Regions from separate parts of the Providencia sp. genome, predicted to be linked through region 2. Evidence: predicted binding sites of a transcription regulator. Region 2 holds the regulator's gene; the other holds the start of a gene.
What was found. The regulator PhoB, encoded in region 2, activates phosphate uptake and scavenging genes when phosphate is short. The targets are predictions, from matches to a motif close to CTGTCATAAAACTGNCNNAT.

Region 1 (3,579 bases), on a different contig from region 2:
CACCTGAAATTATTATCCACACTCGATAAAACACAAGAACTAGAGCACAAACATCACTAACAAAACTGCAACTGACAACATGTCCGGTATATACTATTGTTTGATAGAACTTAATGACGACTTAATTAAATAGCAAAAGGTACTAGCATGACTCAGGAAGAATTGAAAAAAGCGGTAGGCTGGGCAGCATTGGAATATGTCAAACCGGGCACTATTGTTGGTGTTGGTACAGGTTCAACGGCATCTCATTTCATTGATGCGTTGGCAACAATGAAAGATAAAATTGAAGGCGCAGTATCCAGTTCTGAGGCATCAACACAGAAATTAAAATCACTGGGTATTCCTGTGTTTGATTGCAATGAAGTGGATTCATTGGATGTATACGTTGATGGCGCAGATGAAGTTGACCATCATATGAATATGATCAAAGGCGGTGGCGCGGCATTGACTCGTGAGAAAATTGTTTCTGCTATCGCAAAAACGTTTGTGTGTATTGTTGATCAATCCAAATTAGTTGATGTGCTAGGTAAATTTCCATTACCTATTGAAGTGATACCGATGGCACGTAGTTATGTTGCGCGTGAACTCGTTAAAATGGGCGGAACACCTGAATATCGCCAGAACGTAATAACTGATAACGGCAATGTTATTTTAGATGTTTACAATTTAAATATTGTTAATCCTGTTGCGTTAGAAAATAAAATTAACGGTATTGCAGGGGTGGTAACAGTAGGTTTATTTGCAAATCGTGGTGCTGATGTTGTTTTAATGGGTACTTCAGAAGGCGTGAAAACTATTAAATTATAATTTCAAATTATTGAAATAAAATTATATAAATCAACTAATAATATGTAAGCCAGCTAATGAATTTATTAGTTGGCTTATTTTTTTATCGTTTGAAAATCAAACTACTAATTAGTTTTATCGATATGACCTAGTTAAAATTTATTTTAATTTTTTTTATAACAACCTATTTTGGTGAGATATGTCACAGTAATGGGCATTACTTAGGCAAAATCCTTATATTGTGTTACCCCTCCTGATTTTCTGTGGTTTAACTTCTTTTTCCTCGCACTTTTTAGAGAGTACAAGGCAAACGATTGTATTGATACTGCGCCGTTTTTTGTTATGTTGGTACACGGAAGATTCATCTGTTATAAATTTTAAGCACGATAGGGTAGGGGAAATGGTTAAGGTATCTTTGCATAAAGACAAAATTAAATTTTTACTGCTAGAAGGTGTTCATCAAAGCGCAGTTGATAATCTAAAGGCAGCAGGCTACACCAACATCGAATATCATAAAGGCGCATTGTCAGACGAAGAATTAAAAGAAGCGATCAAAGATGCGCGTTTTGTTGGTATTCGTTCTCGTACTCACTTAACAGAAGAAATTTTTGCTGCAGCTGAAAAATTAGTCGCAGTGGGTTGTTTCTGTATTGGAACAAACCAAGTTGAATTAGATGCGGCGGCTAAACGCGGTATTCCTGTTTTCAACGCACCGTTTTCAAATACACGTTCTGTAGCTGAAATGGTGTTGGGGCAATTACTGCTCTTGTTACGTCGTATTCCAGAAGCGAATATGCAAGCTCATCGCGGTATTTGGGACAAGCAAGCAAAAGGCTGTTTTGAAGCACGTGGCAAGCGCTTAGGTATTATCGGTTATGGTCATATTGGTACTCAATTGGGGATATTGGCCGAAGGTATTGGGATGGATGTCTATTTTTATGATATCGAAAACAAGTTACCTTTAGGCAATGCCACTCAAGTGCGCTCATTAACTGAGTTACTCAATATGAGTGATGTAGTTAGTTTGCATGTGCCAGAAACACAAAGCACTAAAAATATGATTGGTAAAGAGCAGTTTGATCGAATGAAGCCGGGCGCAATTTTTATTAATGCCGCTCGCGGTACGGTCGTTGATATCCCTGCTCTCGCCGCTGCTTTAGAAAGTAAACATTTATCAGGTGCCGCTGTGGATGTTTTCCCAACAGAACCTGCGACTAATAAAGATCCTAATGACCCATTCTTGTCTGAACTGATTAAGTTCGACAATGTGATTCTGACGCCACATATCGGTGGTTCAACGGAAGAAGCTCAAGAAAATATTGGATTAGAAGTTGCTAGCAAATTAGCAAAATACTCTGACAACGGCTCAACGCTTTCAGCGGTTAATTTCCCTGAAGTATCGCTGCCAGTACACACTGATGATACTAACCGTTTACTGCATATTCATGAAAACCGTCCTGGTATGATGAATAGCATAAACCAAGTGTTTACGGATAATAATATTAATGTTGTCGGACAATACTTGCGCACAACAGGTAACGTCGGCTATGTCGTCATTGATGTTCTAACTCAGAAACCGAATCAAGCTGATGATGTATTAATTAGATTAAAAGAACTGCCGGGTACTATTCGTGCACGTTTGTTGTTCTAGTATCGGTAATAGTATTAATAAATACTGATGAGTTTGAAATGAATATGGCGCTAAATTACCAGCGCCATATTTTTTGGGGTGTGATAATTTCCGGCAACGGTATATCCCAGTGTGCTACGGGAAGCGTTTCAACTTGCTGGCAATCGTGAGCAAGTCCTATGGGGATAAAACCTTTCTTTTGCCAATTCACCAGCGTTCTGTCGTAAAACCCGCCTCCCATTCCCAATCTTTGACCTTTATTATCAAAAGCAACCAACGGGATCATCATAATATCGAGCTGCTCAAGAGGTAAAACATAGCGAACATCTAAAGGGGGTTCTTCAATATTAAAACGATTTTTAACGAGAGGCGTCTCAGGGGCATATTGTAAAAAGAGTAAATTATGCGCATTGAAAGGGTGTAATACAGGAAGATAGACATTTTTCTGTTGCCGCCACAAGGCATTGATGAGCGGTCTTGTATCAATTTCACCATCAAAAGAGAGAAATAAAGCAATATTTTTTGCTTGAATGATTTCGGGTTGCTGTAGTGCATTATGCATGACTTGCTGCGCAGCAATGTGTTGCTCATCACGACTGAGTTGTTTTCGGGCGGAACGAACTGATTTTCGTATCTGTTGGCGCATGATGGAAAGTTTATCTTGCATAACAAAACCCTTCATAGGCTCAATATGAAAATATTAGTTAGAGATGATTATTATAGGATGCTTATGTATACGATGTATATTGTAATTTAAGTAGGATAAAACGGTAGGGTAAAAATAGATAATAAGATAATTTCATTAAATGAAATTGGGGATCTCCGAGATGCCGCTGTAGGCTGTAACCCTTGAACCCTTGGTTCAAGGTGAACGCAGCTTAGCTAACCTTTAGGCTTCCTGACGAATCAGGCATGCTCACCAGCGCAACAACCGCATTCTATTTAGTCGAAATATCGGCTCAGGGGACTCGCCCACTTGCAAACATCTCAGAGAAATTTGGTTTGAGTACTTATCGTGACTCAGTGATTTCATTGTACGAAACTGAATTTAAAATGCAACCCTAAAAATTTATTTATTTTTTTCTCTAGTGTATGATTAATAAGCTAATTTACTCTATAGGCAATACGACTCTCTCAGTGATTTTCACCTGATCATGTAATGC
Region 2 (3,579 bases):
GTGTTTGATGGTAAAGCGCGAGACAAATCGCATCCAGTAAGGTGGTTTTACCTGCACCGGTCGCACCAGTTATCGCAAACAATCCTTGGCTAGCAAAAGGTTCTTGCGTGAAATCAATTTTCCATTCGCCTTTTAGTGAATTAATATTTTTTAAGCGAAGACTCAGGATTTTCATGCTTGACCCTCTTGTTCTGAACGTAGTGCGTCATAGGATTGTTTGAACAGTTGTCGCAAGCGTTGTTCTTGTTCGGCATCGTCAAGTGATTCTTCTGCAAGACGGCGTAAAAAGACCTCTTCAGCAGTTAATTCATTGAGTGTTTCATTGGCTAATACACTTTGCTGTCCTTGCTTTTGTTTACGTGCTCGGCGCAGTAATACGACCTCAACTGGTAAGGTTTGGGTTAAGGCTTCTATACGTTGTTGGATATCTGAAAGATAGTCTTGTGACGCGACTTCGATATCTAACCATACCGGTTTATCACCTTGATAGTCTTGCCAAACTTCCAGTTGTTGCTGGATTTCTTTTAGAGACCCTTTGACACTTTGTAGTGGCTGCGAAATTGGAATTGGTAATTGAGTGATATCAGTAAGCGTGCTGCCATTAAACTCAACCAGACAGACACTTTTTTGTTGTTGTGCTTCATCAAAACTTAATGGAATTGGTGAACCGCAATAACGAATATGTTGTTGGCCACCAATGACTTGGGGTCGATGAATATGCCCTAGGGCAATGTAATCTGCGGGTGGAAATGCGCCAGAAGGAAACGCGTCAAGTGTGCCAATATAAATGTCGCGGACTGAATCTGTCAGCGCTGCGCCGACAACGGTGAGATGCCCTGTCGCGATAATCGGGATATCAAGGCCTAGTGTTTCTCGTTGTGCGACGGCAAGTTGGTAGCTGGCTTGGTAATAGTCATGAATTGCCGTTTGCAGTGATAATTGTTTTTCTTCACTACTTTGTCCCGCAATACTTATCTGAATGTCTCGAGGGCGCAGGAATGGGATGGCGCAGACGAGGCCGCTAGGCAATCCTTGGTTATCCATTAAAGTAATAATATTAGGTTCAGCGCCAGAGGTTATTACGCTGGTATTGAGGTAAGCCAGCAAAGAGCTGGATTCATTGAGAACGGAAACGGAATCGTGGTTTCCACTTAAAATAACCAACTGGCATCCAGTTTTTTGTAAATCGACGATAAATTTATTATAGAGTTCTCGTGCATAGCTCGGCGGTGAGCCAGTATCAAAAATATCCCCTGCGACAATCACTGCGCTAACCTGATGGAGCGTAACTTGTTCAATAAGCCAATTTAAAAAACATTGATGTTCAGCGGCACGACTTTTAGTGAAAAAATATTGGCCAAGGTGCCAGTCAGAAGTGTGGATCATGCGCATGAGCTATCATTCCTTGTGATTGTGCCATTTTATTAGTGAAGAGGACTCGATATTCTGTCGGTCAGTATACCTTATCGCGGTAATACGATGGAGTGTTATGCAATGGAAAATGATGCTGTGATGTGAATAAAGCCGTTAAAATTGTTATTACAGTAAGATAATTATTAGTCTGCAAATGGATGATAATTATATTGCGCTATGTGATTAATGTTTCACTTAGATGATCTTTTCCTGTAATTATTAGGTGGAATGTCAGTCATCACCGATAATAGTCATAATTCTGTCATAAAAGTGACGCATAATGCGTTCACATTAAAAATATCTTCTTATTTACAGGAACAATCATGGCAAGACGCATTCTAGTTGTTGAAGATGAGACGCCCATCCGTGAAATGGTTTGTTTTGTATTGGAACAGAATGGTTTTCAGCCGATTGAAGCTGATGATTATGACTCTGCAATTGCGCAGCTTGTTGACCCGTTACCTGATTTAGTTTTACTCGATTGGATGATCCCAGGTGGCTCTGGCATTCAGGTTATTAAACATATGAAGCGTGATAGCGCAACTCGCGATGTCCCTGTCATGATGTTGACTGCCAGAGGTGAGGAAGAGGATCGCGTGAAAGGTTTAGAAGTGGGCGCGGATGATTTTTTAATCAAACCCTTTTCGCCAAAAGAATTGATTGCTCGCGTAAAAGCGATTTTACGCCGAATTTCGCCAATGGCGACAGAAGATATTATTGAAATGAATGGCTTGATGCTTGACCCAACCTCTCATCGTGTTACTTGTCGTGAAATTCCTATCGATATGGGACCAACCGAATATAAATTATTACATTTTTTTATGACTCATCCGGAGCGTGTTTATAGCCGTGAACAGCTATTAAATAATGTTTGGGGAGCCAATGTTTATGTTGAAGATAGAACCGTAGATGTTCATATTCGTCGTTTAAGAAAAGCACTGGAAACAGAAGGGCATGATAAAATGGTACAAACAGTACGTGGTACTGGATACCGTTTCTCTGTTCGTTACTGAGAATTCATTAGGGAGAGACCCAAGTGCTTGAACGTTTATCCATAAAACAGCTAATTTGGGGGCTGTTTTTATTTATTTTACCCGCACTCATATTATCAGTATTTATAGGCCATCTAGCATGGCTTTTAGTCATTTCTTTGCTAGCTGCATTATTTTGGCACGGGTATAACCTGCTAAAATTATCCTATTGGTTATGGTTAGATAAAAGCATGCTTCCACCCGCAGGTAAAGGGGGTTGGGAGCCAATATTTTATGGCATTTATCAAATGCAGCAACGTAACCGTAAACGTCGTCGTGAGCTAGGGCAGCTAATTAAGCGTTTTCGCAGCGGGGCTGAATCATTACCCGATGCGGTAGTGATGATGACAACGGAAGGTAATATTTTTTGGTGTAATCGCCATGCGCAGCATTTATTAGGTTTTCGTTGGCCTGAAGATAATGGGCAGCATATTTTTAATCTGTTGCGTTATCCTGATTTTAGCCGCTATTTTACGGTTAAGAGTTATGATCAAGCGCTGACAATTGAGCTTAACAGTGGTGAAATTGTCGAGTTTCGTATTTTGCCTTACACTGAGGGGCAGCTTTTAATGGTTGCCCGGGATGTGACGGAAAAACGACGATTAGAAAAGGCTCGTAGAGACTTTTTTGCTAACGTGAGTCATGAATTACGTACACCATTAACGGTCATTCAAGGGTATCTTGAAGTGATGGATGATCAAGAAGGGACCTCTGCGGTTAACAAAAAAGCCTTGAATGTGATGCAAGAGCAAGCTTATCGAATGGATAATCTGATCAAGCAGTTATTGCAGTTATCACGAATTGAAATCGCCCCTCATATTAATCTGGACGAACAAGTTAATATTCCCGTTATTCTTAAGATGATTGAACAAGAAGCGCTGAGTCTGAGTCACGGCCAGCACCAATTTGAGTTTAATGTTGATGAAAAATTACGCGTAAATGGCAATGAAGAGCAACTACGTAGTGCCGTTGCTAACCTTGTGTACAATGCCATTAACCACACACCTGAGGGAACTAAAATACGGGTTGATTGGCAGAAAACCAGTCATGGTGCTCGTTTTAGTGTCAGTGATAATGGCCCTGGTATCCCTACGGAGCATATATCGCGTTTGACGGAGCGTTTTTATCGAGTGGA

Region 1: the regulator PhoB is predicted to act here: its motif matches at 1,152-1,171, upstream of serA (phosphoglycerate dehydrogenase).

What each region holds. Positions count from the first base shown of each region.
Region 1 is NZ_JBQDNB010000018.1:7,879-11,457, reverse strand. Features, by position in the region: gene rpiA (ribose-5-phosphate isomerase RpiA) at 148-807, shown strand; gene serA (phosphoglycerate dehydrogenase) at 1,187-2,437, shown strand; gene ACTH6U_RS13975 (5-formyltetrahydrofolate cyclo-ligase) at 2,493-3,083, opposite strand; RNA gene ssrS (6S RNA) at 3,232-3,413, opposite strand; gene zapA (cell division protein ZapA) at 3,526-3,579, opposite strand, start outside.
Region 2 is NZ_JBQDNB010000001.1:277,504-281,082, reverse strand. Features, by position in the region: gene ACTH6U_RS01295 (AAA family ATPase) at 1-175, opposite strand, end outside; gene sbcD (exonuclease subunit SbcD) at 172-1,392, opposite strand; gene phoB (phosphate regulon transcriptional regulator PhoB) at 1,737-2,426, shown strand; gene phoR (phosphate regulon sensor histidine kinase PhoR) at 2,450-3,579, shown strand, end outside.